DNA from 4 places in the Pantoea sp. PA1 genome. Region 2 is predicted to be linked to each of the others. Evidence: predicted binding sites of a transcription regulator. Region 2 holds the regulator's gene; each other region holds the start of a gene.

What was found. Region 2 encodes PurR, which represses purine synthesis genes. Its sites were predicted from a motif close to CANGCAAACGTTTGCNTG; they were not measured.
Region 1: serA (phosphoglycerate dehydrogenase) is a predicted target of PurR. The motif match lies at 2,096-2,113, and genes of this name have one in related genera.
Region 3: AC1V0D_RS18155 (7-cyano-7-deazaguanine/7-aminomethyl-7-deazaguanine transporter) is a predicted target of PurR. The motif match lies at 1,920-1,937, and genes of this name have one in related genera.
Region 4: AC1V0D_RS02905 (amino acid aminotransferase) is a predicted target of PurR. The motif match lies at 2,606-2,623, and genes of this name have one in related genera.

Annotation. Positions count from the first base shown of each region.
Region 1 covers NZ_JBXGEE010000004.1:273,068-278,112, reverse strand. The annotation lists gene AC1V0D_RS16865 (5-formyltetrahydrofolate cyclo-ligase) at 59-667, shown strand; gene serA (phosphoglycerate dehydrogenase) at 778-2,016, opposite strand; gene rpiA (ribose-5-phosphate isomerase RpiA) at 2,296-2,955, opposite strand; gene AC1V0D_RS16850 (LysR family transcriptional regulator ArgP) at 3,138-4,043, shown strand; gene AC1V0D_RS16845 (oxidative stress defense protein) at 4,309-5,031, opposite strand.
Region 2 covers NZ_JBXGEE010000001.1:974,130-979,174, reverse strand. The annotation lists gene AC1V0D_RS04830 (C40 family peptidase) at 1-639, shown strand, start outside; gene cydH (cytochrome bd-I oxidase subunit CydH) at 687-776, opposite strand; gene purR (HTH-type transcriptional repressor PurR) at 1,058-2,083, shown strand; gene punR (DNA-binding transcriptional activator PunR) at 2,080-2,985, opposite strand; gene punC (purine nucleoside transporter PunC) at 3,092-4,294, shown strand; gene cfa (cyclopropane fatty acyl phospholipid synthase) at 4,603-5,045, shown strand, end outside.
Region 3 covers NZ_JBXGEE010000005.1:120,386-125,430, forward strand. The annotation lists gene AC1V0D_RS18145 (zinc/cadmium/mercury/lead-transporting ATPase) at 1-1,453, shown strand, start outside; gene tusA (sulfurtransferase TusA) at 1,506-1,757, opposite strand; gene AC1V0D_RS18155 (7-cyano-7-deazaguanine/7-aminomethyl-7-deazaguanine transporter) at 1,962-2,627, shown strand; gene AC1V0D_RS18160 (DcrB family lipoprotein) at 2,745-3,299, shown strand; gene iolE (myo-inosose-2 dehydratase) at 3,352-4,248, opposite strand; gene iolG (bifunctional inositol 2-dehydrogenase/D-chiro-inositol 1-dehydrogenase) at 4,296-5,045, opposite strand, start outside.
Region 4 covers NZ_JBXGEE010000001.1:566,423-571,467, forward strand. The annotation lists gene mepK (peptidoglycan L,D-endopeptidase MepK) at 73-621, shown strand; gene AC1V0D_RS02900 (MBL fold metallo-hydrolase) at 661-1,290, shown strand; gene AC1V0D_RS02905 (amino acid aminotransferase) at 1,352-2,542, opposite strand; gene ompF (porin OmpF) at 2,776-3,900, opposite strand; gene asnS (asparagine--tRNA ligase) at 4,201-5,045, opposite strand, start outside.

The DNA of each region.
Region 1 (5,045 bases), on a different contig from region 2:
TTTTCCCCCGACCGACATGTTATAGTCGCTGAACAGCGACTTATCCGGCGGGGAAATCATGTCTGAACCTTCCATCTCTGCACCTTCCATGTTACAGCGTCAGGAAATTCGCCAGCAGGTGCGTCATCTGCGCCGGGCCCTGACGGACGAGCAGCAGGCCCAGGCGGCCGAACAGCTTGCGGAGCTGGCCCTGAACTACGCCCCGCTTACTGCCGCACAAAATATTGCCCTGTTTCTGTCGGTGGATGGAGAGCTCAATACCCGTCCGCTGATTGCCCGGTTGTGGCATCTGAAAAAAACGGTCTGTCTGCCGGTTTTGCACCCCTTCTCTCCCGGTAATTTACTGTTTCTGCGCTATTCGCCCGACACCCCTTTGCAGACCAATAAGCTGCGTATTCCCGAACCGCCGCTAGACATCCGGCAATTGATCACCCTGGATCAGCTGGATCTGATGATGGTGCCGCTGGTGGCGTTTGATCACGCCGGTCAGCGTCTGGGGATGGGCGGAGGCTTCTACGATCGCACGCTGCAGAACTGGCGGCAGCACGGCTTTTTGCCCGTGGGTCTGGCCCACGATTGTCAGCAGGTTGACAGCCTGCCGGTGGCAGAATGGGATGTGCCTTTACCGGCCGTAATGACGCCGTCAAAGCTGTGGCAGTGGGAGTAGAGGAAGTGATCTTACGACACTTTCAGATGGCTTAATCCCCTGTCCGGGCGCACCTGGCTGCAATGAAACCTGAAGAGACGCGACTCAGCGCCTCTCCAGGCGGGTAGCGCTTAGTAAAGTAAACGCGCGCGGATAGTCCCCGGAATAGCCTTCATCAGCTGCAGAGCTTTCTCCGCCACTTCCGGCTCAGCATCGATATCGATGACCACATAGCCCATAAATGGCGACGTCTGCAGATACTGAGCGGCGATGTTAATGCCCTGCTCGGCGAAAATCTGGTTGATCGCCGTCAGCACGCCCGGACGGTTCTCGTGGATGTGCAGCAGACGGCTGGCGCTGATGCCGTGGATCGGCAGTGAGACTTCGGGGAAGTTGACCGCCGACAGGGTGGAGCCGTTATCGGAATATTTCGCCAGCTTGCCCGCAACTTCAATACCGATGTTCTCCTGCGCTTCTTCTGTCGAACCGCCAATGTGCGGCGTCAGGATCACGTTGTCGAACTCACTCAGCGGAGAGATAAAGGGATCGCTGTTGGTGGCTGGCTCGACCGGGAAGACGTCGATGGCCGCGCCTCCCACATGCTTGCTGGCCAGTGCTTCGCACAGCGCCGGGATATCCACAACCGTGCCGCGAGAGGCGTTAATCAGCAGCGCGCCAGGCTTCATCTGCGCCAGCTGCTCCGCCCCGATCATATCCTGTGTCGACACGGTTTCCGGTACGTGCAGGCTCACAACGTCGCTCATGTTGAGCAGTTCCGCCAGATGGCGAACCTGAGTGGCATTACCCAGCGGCAGCTTGTTTTCAATGTCGTAGAAGAAAACGTGCATGCCCAGGCTCTCTGCCAGCACGCCCAGCTGCATCCCGATATGGCCGTAACCGATGATGCCGAGTTTTTTCCCACGCGCTTCGAATGAGCCTTTGGCATTCTTGTTCCAGATACCACGGTGCGCTTTGGCATTCGCTTCCGGGATGCCACGCAGCATCAGCAGCATTTCACCAATCACCAGTTCAGCGACCGAGCGGGTATTGGAGAACGGCGCATTGAAGACCGGGATTCCGCGGCTGGCGGCGGCCTGCAGGTCAACCTGGTTGGTTCCGATACAGAAACAGCCGACAGCGACCAGCTTTTCAGCTGCCGCAAAAATCTCTTCAGTGAGCTGGGAGCGGGAACGGATACCAATGAAGTGCGCATCACGGATGGAGGCTTTTAATGCATCAGCGTCCAGCGCGCCCTTGTGAAATTCGATGTTGGTGTAGCCTGCAGCCCGCAGGTTGTCCAGCGCGCTCTGATGCACACCCTCCACCAGCAGGAACTTAATCTTATCTTTATCCAGTGATACCTTTGCCATTTCCCGATCCTATTCAGCATTCAATGAGGAGTACCATAAGCCAGCCTTCTGTCAAAATATCAAAAAAATCGCGTCGGGCAATACAAACGATTGCCCGGGAGCCAGCACGGCAACGGCTGGCAGCACCACAATGCCAGACAAAATCACGGGGTCAGGGTTGAAGAGAGAATGAAACCGTTGCGGATAACGGTTATGTGACATAAGTCACCAAATTTCACCCGGGCGAGAAAAGATGATTTGCAGGCAGAAATAAGCGGCGCCGTATCGACGCCGGACAGATCATTTTTTGATGGTTTTCACGCCATCCGGACCGCCTATCAGCGCAATATCGGCGCCGCGTGCGGCAAACAGGCCCACGGTGACCACGCCAGGCAAAGCGTTGATGCTCTTTTCCAGCGCAATCGGATCGAGAATAGTCAGATTATGCACGTCGAGAATGATGTTGCCGTTATCGGTGATGACATTCTGGCGATACTCCGGCAGGCCGCCCATTTTAACCAGCTCACGCGCAACGTAACTGCGCGCCATCGGGATCACCTCGATCGGCAGCGGGAAGCGGCCCAGCACATCGACCTCTTTAGAGGCGTCGGCGATACAGATAAAGGTCTGCGCCACCGCGGCCACGATCTTTTCACGCGTCAGCGCCGCGCCACCGCCTTTGATCATCTGCATCTGCGGGTTGATCTCATCCGCACCATCGACGTAAACCGACAGCAGATCGATCTCGTTCAGGTCAAACACCGGAATGCCCAGGCTTTTCAGTTTCAGAGTCGAGGCATCCGAGCTGGAGACGGCACCTTCGATCTGATGCCTGACTGTGGCAAGCGCATCGATAAAGTGGGCAGCGGTGGATCCGGTGCCTACGCCAACAACCGTTCCCGGCTGCACGTACTCAAGTGCAGCCCAGCCAACGGCTTTTTTCAGTTCATCCTGGGTCATGGTATGTTTAAAACCTGTGCGACAACGAAGTGCGCGTAGTATAAAACAAGGCTGGCTGAAAATGCTCGGCTGACCGACGTGGATTTAACGCTTTGGAAGCCAGCCCACAAAAAACAGGTGAGCCATCACAGGCGGCACTTTTGTGGCATAGTGACGTCCACCCTGAAGGAGAGAGAAGAATAATGAAACGCCCGGATTATCGAACGCTTCAGGCGCTGGATTCAGTGATCCGCGAACGCGGGTTTGAGCGAGCCGCACAGAAACTCTGCATCACCCAGTCGGCGGTGTCTCAGCGTATCAAGCAGCTGGAAAACCTGTTTGGCCAGCCGCTACTGGTGCGCACCGTGCCGCCGCGTCCGACCGAACAGGGCCAGAAATTGCTGGCGTTACTGCATCAGGTCGAGCTGCTGGAAGAGGAGTGGCTGGGTGATGAGAACAGTGGAACCACGCCGCTGCTGCTGTCGCTGGCGGTCAACGCCGACAGTCTGGCGACCTGGCTGCTGCCCGCCCTGAAAGATGTGCTGGCCGACTCGCCCGTGCGCCTGAATCTGCAGGTGGAAGATGAAACCCGCACCCAGGAGCGTCTGCGTCGCGGTGAGGTGGTGGGCGCGGTTAGTATTCAGCCGCAGCCGCTGCCCAGCTGTCTGGTGGACCAGCTCGGCGCGCTCGACTATCTGTTTGTGGCGTCGCGCGACTTTGCCGATCGCTTCTTCCCCAACGGGGTGACCCGCTCTGCCCTGCTGAAGGCGCCTGCGGTCGCGTTCGACCACCTTGATGATATGCATCAGGCCTTCCTGCAGCAGAATTTCGACCTCTCACCCGGGAGCGTGCCCTGCCACATCGTCAACTCATCGGAAGCCTTTGTGCAGATGGCACGACAGGGGTCGACCTGCTGTATGATTCCGCATCTGCAGATTGAGCGCGAGCTGGCAAGCGGGGAGTTAATCGATTTGACGCCTGGCCTGTATCAGCGCCGGATGCTCTACTGGCATCGTTTTGCGCCGGAGAGCCGTCTGATGCGTCGGGTCACCGACGCGCTGATAGCGCATGGACATCGGGTGCTGCGTCAGGACGACGTGGCAGCCTGAAAACAAAAACGGGGCGAAAGCCCCGTTTTTGTTGCTGACAAATCGGGATAAAGAAGACTCTTACAACAACAGAAAAGTTAAACGCGCAGGGAGCAGGGTCAGAAGAGGAAAGCGTCCCGCGCCAGGGATGGTGCGGGCCGAGCGGCCAGGGATTGGCCTTAGCGACTTTCCGATCTGACCCTGTTTCCTGTGCAGGCACCGTCTCACAGCGAACCGGGCCAGGTTTTGTCAACAATTTCAAACGGGACATCAGCCCCGTTTTGCATTATGGCGCGTTGGGCTTGAGTTCAAACACCACATCGACCTGATCGTCAAAGTTAATGCTCTGCTGATCGTAGGTTTCCTGGGCTGAGGTATCGGCTGCTGCCGCCGCTTTATACATGCGGTTCATCGGCATTGGCTGATAGTTAGCGACCTGATAGCGGATGCTGTAGATTGGGCCCAGCTTCGCGTTAAAGCCTTCAGCCAGCTGTGAGGCCTGCTGAGTGGCATTTTTAATCGCCGCTTTACGTGCCTGCTCTTTGTAGCTCTCCGGGTTTGCCACGCCTAACTCGACGCTGCGCACCTCGTTCAGACCCGATTTCAGTGCCCCATCCAGCAGATCGTTCAGCTTGTCCAGCTGACGCAGAGTGACCTGAACCTGACGCACCGCGCGGTAGCCTTTCAGGACAGATTTGCCCTCTTTGGTGTAATCGTACTCTGGCTGGGTACTCAGGTTAGCCGCATCGATATCTTTCTTCTCAATGCCGTTTTTCTGCAGAAAATCGAAATATTGTGCAACCCGGCTGTCCGCCTGCTTTTTCGCATCGGCGGCATCTTTGGATGAGACATTCACCACGATAGAGAGCGTGGCGATATCGGGACGGGCATCGACTGTTGCCTTGCCTGAGGTCACCACGTGCGGCCCATTTGGTAACTCATCAGCGTGTACGCCAGGCAGTGCTCCGGCGCTCATGATTGCGGCCAGAGCCAATGCTTTCAGTTTCATGAAAGTCCTCCTTG
Region 2 (5,045 bases):
GTGAAAACCACGACAAAAAAAACCCGTCTCAGCCCGGTTCAGAAGCTCAAAACGAAAAAACAGAAAAAAGTTGAACTGACCGCTAAACAGACACCTGCCAAAAAAACCTCGCTTAAGACCGCCCGACTCAGCACCAAAGAGAAAAAACGCTACGGCCACCAGCGCCTGCTGAAAAACGCGGATGCCAGCGAGACCGGCACCATTAAAATGAGCAAATCTCACCGTCAGCGCTACCAGAAAGCGCGTGAAACAGCGATGACCAAGCTCATGGGCCAGCTGGGCAAACCTTATCAGTGGGGCGGCACCTCCCCCCACACCGGCTTCGACTGCAGCGGATTGGTCTGGTACGCCTATAAAGATCTGGTGAAGTTTAAAATTCCGCGCACCGCTAACGAGATGTATCACCTGCGTGACGCTGCCCCTATCAAACGTGAGTCACTGGAAAAAGGCGATCTGGTCTTCTTCCGCATTAATGGCCGCGGAACCGCGGATCACGTCGGGGTTTACCTGGGTGACGGCAAGTTTATTCAGTCACCGCGTACCGGCAAAGATATTCAGATCAGTGCGTTAGGGGAAGATTACTGGCAGCGTCACTACATAGGTGCGCGTCGTGTAATGACGCCGAAAACCATTCGCTGAGCTGATGCAGTGTCAGAAAAAAGCCGAGAGAAGTCCCGGCTTTTTTATCAGTGCAGTACAGCGGTAAAACTAAAGGCCACAATCATCAGCAGGCAGCCGACAGTGGTCATTAACGCCAGTTTAAGATCGGTACTCATGGGTTGCTCTTTAACCACGTAATCATTGTGGTTATTCTATTTTCCCACAGCCGTGGGTAAAAATCTCGTTTTATCCGTTCAGCCTTGTTAGAATCCCGCCCTTGTTGCGCAACGCGCGCAGCCCTGATTCCGTTTGCGCACTTTTTCAGGCATTTATTCTCCGTCGGCCGCCGGTTTAATGCGCCATAACACGGCATTTTTGCGGAAAATACCCTGAGCAGACGCAAACGTTTAACACTACGCTTATCATACAGTTAGATAAGTCCTGGAGTCCGATTTTCATGGCAACAATTAAAGATGTGGCAAAACGCGCTGGCGTCTCCACGACCACGGTTTCGCACGTCATCAATAAAACCCGCTTCGTGGCTGAAGAGACGCGCGATGCGGTCTGGCAGGCGATCAAGGAACTGCACTACTCGCCGAGCGCCGTGGCGCGCAGCCTGAAGGTGAATCACACCCGGACGCTGGGGCTGCTGGCCACCTCCAGCGAAGCGCCCTATTTCGCTGAGATTATCGAAGCGGTCGAGAATCACTGTTTTGACAAAGGCTATACGCTGATTCTGGGGAATGCGCATAACGATCTGCAAAAACAGCGCGCCTACCTCAGCATGATGGCGCAGAAGCGCGTCGATGGCCTGCTGGTCATGTGCTCTGAATACCCGGACGACCTGCTGCAGATGCTGGAAGAGAACCGCAATATCCCGATGGTGGTGATGGACTGGGGCGAGTCGCGTGCCGACTTCACCGATACGGTGCTGGATAACGCCTTCCAGGGTGGCTATCTGGCGGGACGCTATCTGATTGAGCGCGGCCACCGCGACATCGGCGCCATCCCCGGTCAGATGGAGCGCAACACCGGGGGCGGACGTCATGCCGGTTTCCTTAAGGCGCTGGAAGAGGCGGGCATTCAGCCGCGCGCCGAGTGGATTGTGCAGGGTGACTTTGAGCCGGAGTCGGGCTATCAGGCGATGCAGCAGATCCTGTCGCAGAAGCAGCGCCCGACGGCGGTGTTCTGCGGTGGCGACATCATGGCTATGGGGGCGATTTGCGCCGCTGACGAGATGGGTCTGCGCGTTCCGCAGGACATTTCGGTGATCGGTTATGACAATGTGCGCAACGCGCGCTATTTTGCGCCTGCACTGACCACCGTCCATCAGCCCAAGGCTCAGCTGGGTGAGAAGGCGCTGGATATGCTGCTTGATCGCATCACCAGCAAGCGCGAAGTGTCACAAACGATTGAAGTCCATCCCACGCTGATTGAACGCCGTTCAGTTGCGGATGGTCCGTTCCGCGACTATCGCCGTTAATCCTCGCTTAACCACTCCTGATTAAGCGTTTGCGCATCACCCAGATAGCTGAGTAACCAGCCTGTTGCCGGTGATGCGCGATCCTCTGCCCAGCTGACACAGCAGGGGCTGTCCGGAAACGCCTGCGGCAGCGTCAGTTCCACCAGCGCGCCGCTGTCGAGCAGTGGCCGGGCCAGATGGCCCGGCACCATCGCCACGCACAATCCCGCCTGCACACACTCCAGCCCGGTTTGCCATTCCGGCACCACCAGCCTGCGCTGATTGTCCAGCGTCCACGTCATGCGCCGCGGCAGCGCCCGTGACGTATCCTCCAGCACCAGCGACGGCCAGTGACGCAGCGTGTCATCATCAATCCGGGTCGCCTGCGTCAGAGGATGGTCGGGTGCCACCACGCAGCGCCAGTTGAGCTTCCCCATATCCCGGAACGCAAACCGTCCGCCAACCGGTATCGCCTGGGTCGCGCCAATCGCGACATCGACCCGGCCATCGGCCAGGGCATCCCAGACCCCGTTGAAGACCTCATAACTGATGTGCAGCTCCATGTCCGGAAAGTGGCGATAAAAATCGTTAACCAGCTGCCGGGTACGCTGCGGTTTGGCGATGCGATCAACGGCAATGCTTAGCTGTCCGCGCCAGCCGTTAGCCAGCTGCTGACACTGCTGCCGGGTTGCGAGCATTTTTTTGATGACGCTGCGCCCTTCCCTGACAAAATGCTCCCCCGCCGGGGTCAGTACCACTTCACGGTGCTGACGCTCAAACAGCGGCACCGCCAGCCAGGTTTCCAGCTGGCGAACCGTATAGCTGATGGCAGACGGCACCCGATGTAACTCCTGCGCGGCGGCGCTGAAACTGCCCCCGCGTGCAACCGCGTCAACCACTTCCAGTGCATACTCTGACCACATAATCTGCCTTCAAAAATTTTAACAGCAACCGGCAAATATTACCGTTTCACAGCCGCAAACGCACCTTTTACACTCTGCCGCGTTTACCCTGCAAAATGAGAATCTGATGTTGTCGAATATAGGATTTATGCCCTACCTCGCTCTGCTCAGCATGCTGGGCTTTTTAGCCACCGATATGTACCTGCCCGCCTTTGGCGCGATGCAGGAGACGTTCCGCACCTCGCCCGGCCTGATCAGCGCCAGCATGAGTCTGTTTCTGGCCGGCTTCGCCTGTGGTCAGCTCTTCTGGGGCCCGCTCTCCGATCGCATCGGCCGTAAACCCGTGCTGCTGGCCGGGCTGGCACTGTTCGCCGCTGGCTGTGCGGGTATGCTGTGGGTGAATGATATCTTTCTGATGCTGGCGCTGCGCTTCATTCAGGCGATAGGCGTCTGTGCTGCCGCCGTAAGCTGGCAGGCGCTGGTCATCGACCGCTATCCGGCGGCGCGCGCCAGCAAAGTGTTCGCCACGATCATGCCGCTGGTGGCCCTCTCACCGGCGCTGGCACCGCTGCTTGGGGCATGGCTGATCGGCCATTTCCACTGGCGTTCGATTTTCCTGGTGCTGACCCTGATTGCGGTGGCGCTGATTCTGGTCACGCTGCGTCTGCCCACGGTGAAACCCGCTCCGCAGGAGAAAGGGGCACAGCCGGGCTTCTTCACGCTGCTTAAATCCCGCGTCTACAGCGGTAACGTACTGATCTACTCCGCCTGCTCCGCCAGCTTTTTTGCCTGGCTGACCGGCTCACCCTTTATTCTGGCGGGCCTGGGCCTTTCCCCCGCCGACATTGGCCTGAGCTATCTGCCACAGACGCTCGCCTTTTTAATCGGTGGCTTCGGCTGTCGCGCCCTGCTCAACCGCTTTAACGGCGCACAGCTGCTGCCCTGGCTGCTGGGGGTCTACAGCCTGAGCATTCTGGCACTGTTTGCGGTCGCGCTTTCGGGTCAGGGAACGCTGCTCAGCCTCATGGTGCCGTTCTGCGGAATGGCGCTGGCTAACGGAGCGATCTATCCGATTGTGGTCTCCAGTGCGCTGATGCCCTTCCCGCACGCTACCGGCAAAGCCGCCGCGTTGCAGAATACGCTGCAGTTAGGCCTCTGCTTCCTCGCCAGCCTGGCGGTGTCGGCGGGATTAACTCAGGCACTGCTGACCACCACGCTGATTATGACAGTGACGATTCTGCTCGCCCTGATCGGGTACGTCATGCAACGCGCCGCAAGCGCACAAACTGTTGTTGCCACTGCGCAACCTGCCTGCCAGGATAATCATTAAGACGCTAACCTTTTAGTTAGCGCCCTAACAATAAGTCATTGAATATTGACCCGCGTGAGAATATACTCATCCGGGTCAACAAATCTGTAATAAATCAACAATATAATAACGTAATAATCTGATTGGCACGCTGTTGCCGGGACGGTATTCGCACGCGTTATTCCCTCTTACCGGCCCTGCTTCAGCCTGTTCCAGTCCTCTGTATCTTACAGATAATCGGTTTGCGGAATCCTCCGTGACGTTTCTCAATGCCTGACGAATTGGCTATTCTTTGTTCAGGTTCAGATTGGACAGGTGGTGGAAAAGCTATGAGTTCATCTTACGCAGAAGCAGTGACTCCTGAAGATAATCATTGGTATCGCATCGTTCACGAACTGCTGGAAAAAGCGGATATCGAAATAAATGGCTCACGTCCGTGGGACATCCGCATTCATCATCCCGGTTTTTTTAAGCGTGTTCTGCAGGAGGGATCGCTGGGGCTGGGCGAAAGCTATATGGAGGGATGGTGGGACTGCGACCGTCTGGATATGTTCTTCCACCAGGTGCTTAAACATAAACTGGATCAGCAGCTCCCGCACCATTTCAAAGATACCCTGCGCATCGCCGCCGCCCGCTTAACCAACCTGCAGTCCCGCAAGCGGGCCTGGATCGTGGGCAAAGAGCACTATGATCTCGGCAACGATCTCTTTTCACTGATGCTTGACCCTTACATGCAATACTCCTGTGGCTACTGGAAAGAGGCCACGACGCT
Region 3 (5,045 bases), on a different contig from region 2:
CGCGGCGCTGCGCCCCGGCGATCGGATTGAAGTGGCGGCGGGCAGCCGACTGCCGGTCGACGGCCGGTTAATCAGCCCGCTCGCCAGCTTCGATGAGAGCGCGCTGACCGGTGAGTCACTGCCGGTCACGCGAGCCAGCGGCGAAACGATTCCCGCCGGTGCCACCAGCGTGGATCGTCAGGTGGAGCTGGAAGTGGTGTCGGAACCGGGTGAAAGCGCTATTGACCGTATCCTGCAGCTGATTGAAGAGGCGGAGACACACCGTGCCCCGGTCGAGCGCTTTATCGACCAGTTCAGTCGTCTCTACACGCCGCTGGTGATGCTGCTGTCGCTGCTGGTGATGGTGGGGCCGCCCCTGCTCGGCGCAGGCGACTGGCAGCCGTGGATCTACAAGGGCCTGACCCTGCTGCTGATCGGCTGTCCCTGTGCGCTGGTGATCTCCACCCCCGCGGCCATTACCTCCGGGCTGGCGGCGGCGGCACGGCAGGGTGCACTGATCAAAGGCGGCGCGGCGCTGGAGCGGCTGAGTTCGCTGCGCAAAGTCGCGTTTGATAAAACCGGCACCCTGACGCCGGGCAAACCGCAGCTGACACAGATCCTGCGGTTTGGCGCGGCCAGTGAAGCGGAGATGCTGGCGCTGAGCGCCGCAGCCGAACAGGGGGCGACCCATCCGCTGGCCAGCGCCATTGTGGCGGCCGCCCAGGCGCGTCATCTGCCGATGCCGGATGCACGGGATCAGCAGGTTCTGGCCGGACGCGGCATCCGGGCCCGTGTAGCAGAGCAGCAGATTGAACTGCTGACGCCCGCTCATGCGCCAGGGCTGACCGCACAGCAGCGCAGGCAGATTGCGCAGCAGGAGGAGGAAGGTAACACCCTGGTGGTGCTGATGCGCGACGGTGAGGCGCTGGGTGCGCTGGCATTGCGCGATCGGCTGCGCAGCGATGCAGTGGCGGCCATTCAGGGGCTGAACCGGCTCGGCATTGAGAGTCTGATGCTGACCGGCGATAACCCGCGCGCCGCCGCGACGCTCGCCCGCGAGCTGGGGATCGATTATCGCGCCAGCCTGCTGCCCGCCGATAAAGTGGCCGCTATCCGTGAGCTGAGTCAGCAGCAGCCGCTGGCGATGGTCGGGGATGGCATCAATGATGCACCGGCAATGAAAGCAGCAACGCTGGGCATTGCCATGGGCAGCGGCACCGATGTGGCACTGGAAGCGGCCGATGCAGCGCTGACGCGGAATCAGCTCACGCAGCTGGCCCCGATGATTGCGCTGGCGCGCCGGACACGCCGCATTATCCGTCAGAATATCGGCATTGCGCTGGGGCTGAAGGCGATTTTTCTGGTCACGACCCTGCTGGGGCTGACCGGACTCTGGCTGGCGGTGCTGGCGGATTCCGGTGCGACCGCGCTGGTAACGGCCAACGCGCTGCGCCTGCTGCGCCACCGCGACTGAGCGCGCGGCGCCGGCCAGGGGCGGGGGATAACAGCGGCCGGTGCGGCTGGGGTTATCCCGCCATCCCTTTGCGGATCAGAAACTGATAGGGCAGCGTCTCCGTCTGCTGCGCCAGCAGACCATGTTCCATAAAGCGGCAAAAGCCGGGAATATCGCGGGTTGTGGCGGGATCGTCGGCAATGATCAGTAAGGTCTCACCCTCCTGCAGGCCACGTACGGTTTTGCGCACCATCATCACCGGCTCCGGGCAACGCAGGCCGCGGGCATCCAGCTGATGGTCGGCAGAGGAAAAAAGATCGCTCATATTCAACTCGCTTCAGGTCAGGGGCGCTCATTCTAGCGCGTGCTGACCGTGACGCAAGGCGATAACGATTGCGCTAAAATTAACCATTGCATAAAAAGCACAACGCGGTAATATGCCGCCGCTTTTTGCTCATAAAACTGCCTGGCACCGCCCGAACGGTGTCCCGCAATGGGTTCCCTCACCCCAACATTAAAAAGGTTGACTATGCTCGCATTTTCTTCGCGTCAGCGCATGCATGCGCTTTTCTGGTTGTCGCTTTTTCACCTGCTGGTGATCACATCGAGCAACTACCTGGTTCAGCTGCCTGTTTCTGTCTTTGGCTTCCACACCACGTGGGGCGCGTTCAGCTTCCCGTTTATCTTCCTGGCGACCGATCTCACCGTGCGTATTTTTGGCGCACCGCTGGCCCGTCGTATTATCCTGGCGGTGATGATCCCGGCGCTGTTTATCTCTTACGGCGTTTCGTCGCTGTTTTATCAGGGAGAGTGGCAGGGCTGGCAGGCACTGAAAGAGATCAACCTGTTCGTGGCCCGCATCGCCTGCGCCAGCTTTATGGCCTATGCGCTGGGTCAGATCCTCGACGTTCACGTCTTCAACCGGCTGCGCCGCCTGCCGCAGTGGTGGGTCGCACCGGGCTGCGCCATGTTCCTGGGGAATATCAGCGATACGCTGGCCTTCTTCTTTATCGCCTTCTATAAAAGTCCCGATGCGTTTATGGCGCAGCACTGGGTGGAGATTGCGCTGGTGGATTACAGCTTCAAGGTGCTGATCTGCATGGTCTTCTTCCTGCCCGCTTACGGCGTGCTGCTTAACGCCGCGCTGAAACGTCTGGCTGAACGCCAGACTGCCCGCCAGGTAAATTTCGGCTAATCCGCCATACATTTTTCCGCCATTACCCGCTAAGATCTTCTGACAATCATCAGGTTGCGTTTGCAGCCTGATTCCTGTTGTACTGATGCCTGACCGGAAATTTAAAAAGGGATTCTGATGCGTAACCTGGTGAAATATGTAGGAATGGGCTTACTGGTTCTGGGCTTAGCAGCCTGCGATCAGAAGAAAGATGACGCGGCGAATGACAACGGCGTCAGCGCCAGTCAGTCGGCGCAAACCGTGACGCTGATGGATGGCAAACTGAGCTTCTCACTGCCGCCAGGCATGTCAGACAAAAGCGGCAAACTGGGTTCGCAGACAACCAATATGCATGTCTATGCGGATGAAACCGGAGCCCGCGCCATCATCGTGATTGCCGGTGAGCCGACCAGCGAAGCGCTGGATGTGCTGTCGCAGCGTATGGAGCAGCAGCAGCGCAACCGCGACCCGCAGCTGCAGGTGGTGTCGAACAAAGCGGTAACGCTGAAAGATCAGCCTGCTCAGCAGCTGGATACGGTGATCTCTGCCAACAACCAGACCTCCTGGTCTTCGGTGGTGCTGGCGAAGGTCGACGGCAAGCTGGTGACGCTGCAGATTACGCTGCCAGGCGATAATCAGCAGCAGGCGCAGAGCGATGCTGACAACATCGTGAAGAGCATCTCGCTGAAATAAGCCGATCGCTGGCCTCTCTGCATTGCAGGGAGGCCAGCATTCTCAGAGCTGTTTATAACCCCGCATTCTCACGAATATATTTTCGCGCTTTGACCGCATATTCAAACGGATTGGCCAGTGCCGGGTCCTGCTCCGCTTCCACGACCATCCAGCCCTGATAGCCATACTCATCCAGAATTTTAAACACCGGCTTAAAGTCGATGACGCCATCGCCCGGAACGGTGAAGGTGCCCTTTTTCACCCCCTCCAGGAAGGAGAGATGATTCTCGCGAACCGCCGCGACCACCTCATCACGTACATCCTTGAGATGAACATGGAAGATGCGCGGCAGATAGTTCTCCAGCACCGCCAGCATCTGCTGCTGTGACCCCTCGGAGTAGTAGATGTGGCCGGTGTCATAGAGCAATCCGACCCGATCGTCAGTCATGGCCATAAAGCGGTCAATCTCTTCGGTGGTCTGAATGCCGGTGCCCATATGGTGATGCAGCGTGACGCGCATCCCCTTCTCTGCCGCGAGGCGTGCCAGTTCGTTGTAGCCGTCGGCCGTTAACTGCCACTCCTCATCACTGAAAATGGGTTTCTGCTCAAACACCGCCAGCGGGGTGCCCTGAATACTTTTGCTCTGCTCAGAGCAGCCAATCACCCGCGCGCCCATTGCATGGAGAAAGTTCATGTGATTGATGAACTCATCGATGGTTTTTGCTTTATCGCCGTTGGCGAAGAAGGTACTGAACCAGGCGTTGCAGATTTCGATGCCGCGGATATCGAGCATCGGTTTCAGGATCGCCGGATCGCGCGGGTATTTGCTGCCCACTTCGCTGCCGGTAAAGCCCGCCAGCGCCATCTCACTGACGGTCTGCTGAAAGGTGTTTTCATGGCCGAGATCCGGCATGTCATCGTTGGTCCAGCCAATCGGCGCGATCGCCAGTTTTACATTTTCTTTGTTCATCATCTTATTCCCGGACGGAGCGCGGCGAGGCCGCATACAGGGCTGAATCAGCGATAGAAATCAGGACGTGGCGGCATCTCTACCGGCTCAATCGCCCCGCTGTTCTGCGCTTTGATGCAGGCATCGGCGGCTACCGAGGCGGCAAAACCATCCCAGGCCGAAGGACCGGTCAGCTGGCCCGCTCTGATGTCATTAATAAACGCCTGCAGCTCCACGTCATACGCCTCGATAAAACGATCTTTCCAGTCGACCAGGATCGTGTTCGACAGGCGCGCCTCTTTGCGCAGCTGCACAGAGGAGGGTTCGGGCAGACGCGCAATGCCCTCCTCCCCCACCACTTCACACTGGATGTCATAGCCGTAGGCGCAGTTCACAAAAATCTCGACGTCGATGCGCACCCCTTTCCGGGTTTCGAACAGAACAATCTGTGGATCTTTCAGCTGCCCATGCGTCTTCGATGTGACGCGCGGGAAGACCACCTGCACCGTTTTGTAGTCATCATTTGTCAGCCAGCGCAGCACATCCAGCTCATGGATCAGGGTGTTGGTGATCGCCATCGGCGTGGTGTAGTTCTCCGGCACCGTCGGGTTGCGGTGCGCGCAGTGCAGCATCAGCGGCTCACCAATATCGCCATCGGTGATCACTTTTTTCAGCGCGCGGTAGCCTGCATCGTAAGGCCGCATAAAGCCGACCTGCACCAGCCGTTTTCCCGCCTTCATCTCCGCCTCCACCACCCGGCGGCAGCCTTCGGCACTCATCGCCAGTGGTTTCTCGCAGAACACCGGCTTTCCGGCGGC
Region 4 (5,045 bases), 410 kb from region 2:
GAGAGAAAGTTATGGTTCGGCCTGTGCGCTTTTTGCACATTTCTATGGCTTCACTCTCAGGTAAACCGCTACATGTCTACTATTGATTCTTTTCGTCGCAACCTGCTGCTTTGCGGTAGTGCCGCCGCCGGACTGGCATTATTGCCCGCTTCTGCAAGGGCTTCGCTTTCCACATCTCGCCCGCGTGTATTGATGCTTAACAATCTTCACACCGGTGAAACCCTTAAAACTGAATTTTTTAATGGTAAGAGTTACGACAAGGATGAGTTGACACGATTAAATCACTTTTTCCGTGACTACCGCGCCAATAAAGTGAAAAGCATTGATCCGCACCTCTTCGATCAGATTTTCCGCCTGCAGGCACTGCTCGGTACGCGCAAACCTGTCCAGCTGGTCTCGGGCTACCGTTCACTGGCGACCAACAATATGTTACGTGAGAGCGGTCCGGGAGTCGCGAAGCATAGCTATCACACCAAAGGCCAGGCGATGGATTTCCATATTGAAGGGGTTTCATTAGCCAATGTACGCAAAGCGGCGTTATCTCTGCGTGCGGGTGGTGTAGGATATTATCCCCGCAGTAACTTTGTACATATTGATACCGGTCCGATCAGGCACTGGTAACGACACCGGCGACGCTGCGTGAGCCGGTCATGGAGCGTTATGAACTACCACATTATTCCTGTTACAGCCTTTGCCCAGAACTGTTCCGTTATCTGGTGCGGCACCACCCGTGAAGCTGCTTTGGTCGATCCAGGCGGCGATGCCGATCTGATTAAACAAACGCTGGAACAGCTCAGACTCAAACCCGCTCAGATTCTGCTGACCCATGGTCATCTCGATCATGTCGGAGCCGCGGTAGAACTGGCGGCTTACTATCAGATCCCTATTGTCGGGCCACAAAAGCGGGATGCTTTCTGGCTGGAGGCGCTGCCCACGCAGAGCCGGATGTTCGGACTGGAAGAGTGCGCCCCTTTTACGCCGGATCGCTGGCTGGAAGAGGGGGAGAGTGTGCAGGTCGGGCTGACTACGCTGGAGGTCCTGCACTGCCCGGGCCATTCACCTGGTCATGTGGTGTTCTTTGACCGTCCCGGAAGGCTGCTGATTTCAGGTGATGTGATTTTTAATGGCGGCGTGGGGCGAACAGACTTCCCGCAGGGCGATCATCAGCAGTTAATTGAGGCGATTCACACTAAATTGCTGCCGCTGGGCGATGATGTGACTTTTCTGCCCGGCCACGGCCCGATCTCCACACTGGGACAGGAACGCATCAGCAATCCTTTCCTGCAGTAAATCAGACCTTTTGCTGCCATAAAAAATGGGCCCTCAGGCCCATTTTTGTTTATCGCCTGCCTCAGAGCACCGCGACAATCGCTTCGCACAGCGCCGACATGTTGTCCGGCGTCATTCCGGCCACATTCACGCGACCAGAGTTAACGGCATACACAGCGAACTCTTCACGCAGGCGAATAACCTGCTCTTTGGTTAAGCCGCTGAATGAAAACATGCCGTTTTGCTTAATGATAAAGCTGAAGTCACGCTGCGCACCTTTCTCTGCCAGCGTGTTAACAAACAGCTGCCGCATACGCTGAATGCGCTGACGCATGTCCGACAGCTCCTGCTCCCAGATCGTCCGCAGCGCGTCGTTACTCAGAATCGTCGCGACGACGGCCGCACCATGCGCCGGGGGGTTGGAGTAGTTGGCACGAATGGTGTATTTCACCTGGCTGAATGCGGTTTCTGCTACGCCGGCGTCGGCCGCTACCAGCGTGATGGCCCCCACGCGCTCATTGTAGAGACCAAAATTCTTCGAGTATGAGCTGGCGACGATCAGCTCCTGATGTGACGCGGCGAAAATACGCAGGCCTTCGGCATCTTCGTCCAGACCACGGGCAAAGCCCTGATAAGCGAAATCGAACAGCGGCAGCCAGCCATTCGCCTGTGAGATCTCTGCCAGCTTCTGCCACTGCTCCGCTGTCGGATCGATACCGGTCGGGTTATGGCAGCAGCCGTGGAAAAGTACCACGTCGCCAGGCTGAACCTGACTCAGCGACGCCAGCATTCCCTCAAAATCAAGCGTATGGTTTGCCGCGTCATAATAGTGATATTCACACACCTCAAGACCGGCAGCATTGAACACATTTTTATGATTCGGCCAGCTGGGATTGCTGATCCAGACCCGTTTTACCGCCGTCTGCGTGGCCAGAAAATCTGCCGCAATGCGCAGCGCGCCTGTGCCACCTGGCGTCTGTGCCGTACGTGCACGGCGAGCGCTAATCAGTGGGCTGTCATTGCCGAACAGCAGGGCCTGCGTGCAGCGCGCGAAATCCGCCAGACCATCAATGCTGAGATAGTTTTTGGTGGTTTCGTTTTCCAGCAGATACTGCTCAGCCTTTTTAACACTGGTCAGCACCGGGGTCTTGCCGGTTTCGTCTTTATAGACGCCGATACCCAGATTGATTTTTTCAGGGCGGTCATCAGCACGAAACAGATCGGCGAGCCCGAGAATAGGATCGGCGGGTGCAGCAGAGATCGATTCAAACATGTGTCAGGTCCATTAGCGTGAACGTTTGCAAGAGGGCTCTCAGGTTAACGTCCGGCCAGGCAAATGCCAACCGTTTGCGAATCAAAATGCTCTATTTTGCGGTGCGGATTGCGCGATGGTGAGATAAAGACGTTAACGCAGAGCGGAAAGGGGTTAAGCAGCGCAGAGGTTGTGATTAACGGCCATAAAAAAACGGGGCCGTGGCCCCGTTTTTCAACATGTTTAAAGCAGGATTAGAACTGGTAAACCAGGCCCACTGCTACAGTGTCATCAGAGTTCAGACCCAGACGGTTGTTGTCATCCAGCTGGTTAATCTGATAGTCCACATAGGTAGACATGTTTTTGTTGAAGTAATAAGTTGCGCCGACGTCAATGTATTTAACCAGGTCAGCATCGCCCACGCCTTCGATGTCCTTGCCTTTAGACTGAACGTAGGCAATAGATGGACGCAGACCGAAGTCGAACTGATACTGTGCAACCAGTTCAATGTTCTGAGCTTTGTTAGCAGAGGCAGCGCTGGTGGTGTTGTTCAGGCCAGTCACAACAGAGATAGGCGTAGAGTTACGGGTTTCACCGTACATCGCTGCCAGATAAACGTTGTTTGCATCATATTTCAGAGCAGTTGCCCAGTTTTCAGCGCGTTTGCCCTGACCAACAACGTTACCGTTGATATCAGTGGTACCGTCTGCCTGAGAGTCGGTACGATCGCTGCTGCTGTATGCACCAACTACACCAACACCGATTGGTGAGGTATAGCTGGTCGATGCGCCCCAGCCGTCGCCGTTAGCACGACGAGTGTCGGTACGCTCGTTTTTGCCCTGATACTGAACAGCGAAATCCCAGCCATCTACCAGACCAAAGAAGTTGGTGTTGCGGTAGGTCAGCAGGCCGGTGCTACGACCGTTCATGAAGTTGTCAGAGTATCCTGAGTCGCCACCGAATTCTGGCAGCATATCGGTCCAGCCGATTGCATCGTAAACCACACCGTAGTTACGGCCGTAGTCGATTGAACCTGCATCGCCGAATTTCAGACCGGCAAAGCCCAGACGAGTCTTGTTGCCGTTCTGTGCGTCAGAACCTTCAGAGTTGTTCGCCTGAATGTTATATTCCCACTGGCCGTAACCGGTCAGCTGGTCATTAATCTGAGTTTCACCTTTGAAGCCGAAACGAACGTAGGATTTGTCACCGTTGTTGCCATCGCCATTTGCTGCATCGTTATCAGAGAAGTAATGCAGACCAACAGCTTTACCGTACAGGTCCAGTTTGTTGCCGTCTTTGTTATAGATTTCGGCAGCATTGGCTGCGCCGGCGGCTAACAGAGCAGGGATAACCACTGCCAGAATATTGCGCTTCATCATTATTCATTACCCTCATTGGAGTTATTTGTACACCTGCCACTGCCGTAAGGAAATCTTTACAGAACCCTCAACGAAGTTTGGTGTCTTCCTGTGTCTGCACGCATCTTTCCATCCCCCCCGCCGTAATTCTAGCGCGAAAATGCTACTAAACTCGCAATCTGGTTTCCAAAGGAAAATATGTATTACAAAATGTAAAAAAGACGGAACTTTGTGAGAGAACTCAAAATTTACAAAAATAAAAAAAGGCCGGCAGTGCCGACCTCTTTATATATATGATTTTCTTATATTTAATGCCGAATGTCAGAAACTCGCATTGCGTGGGGTGCGTGGGAAGGGGATAACGTCCCTGACATTTTGTACGCCGGTAACATAGGCGATTAAACGTTCAAAGCCCAGACCAAAGCCAGAATGCGGAACGGTGCCATAGCGACGCAGGTCACGATACCACCAGTAATCCTCTTTATTCAGCCCCATCTCTTCCAGACGCGCATCCAGCACATCCAGACGCTCTTCACGCTGTGAACCGCCGATGATCTCACCAATGCCCGGCGCCAGAACGTCCATCGCCGCCACGGTTTTACCATCCTCGTTCAGGCGCATATAGAACGCCTTAATATCTTTCGGGTAGTTTTTTACGACCACTGGCGCTTTGAAGTGTTTCTCTGCCAGATAACGCTCGTGTTCAGAGGAGAGGTCGATACCCCAGGAAACCGGATTCTCGAAGGTCTGACCGCAGTTCTTCAGAATCTCAATTGCGTCGGTGTAGTCGACCTGAGCAAAATCGGTAGTGATGAAACGCTGCAGGCGTTCAACAGCCTCTTTATCGACACGCTCAGCAAAGAAGGCCATGTCGTCAGCGCGCTCTTCCAGCACCGCGTTAAACACATATTTCAGCATGGCTTCGGCCAGTGCTGCGGCATCATCCAGCGAAGCAAACGCAATTTCCGGCTCCAGCATCCAGAATTCCGCCAGGTGACGGCTGGTGTTAGAGTTTTCGGCGCGGAAGGTCGGACCAAAGGTGTAAATCTTCGACAGGGCGCTGGCATAGGTTTCACCGTTCAGCTGACCTGATACGGTCAGGAATGCCTCTTTGCCAAAGAAATCTTCAGCGAAATCGACTTTGCCCTGATCGTCACGCGGCAGGT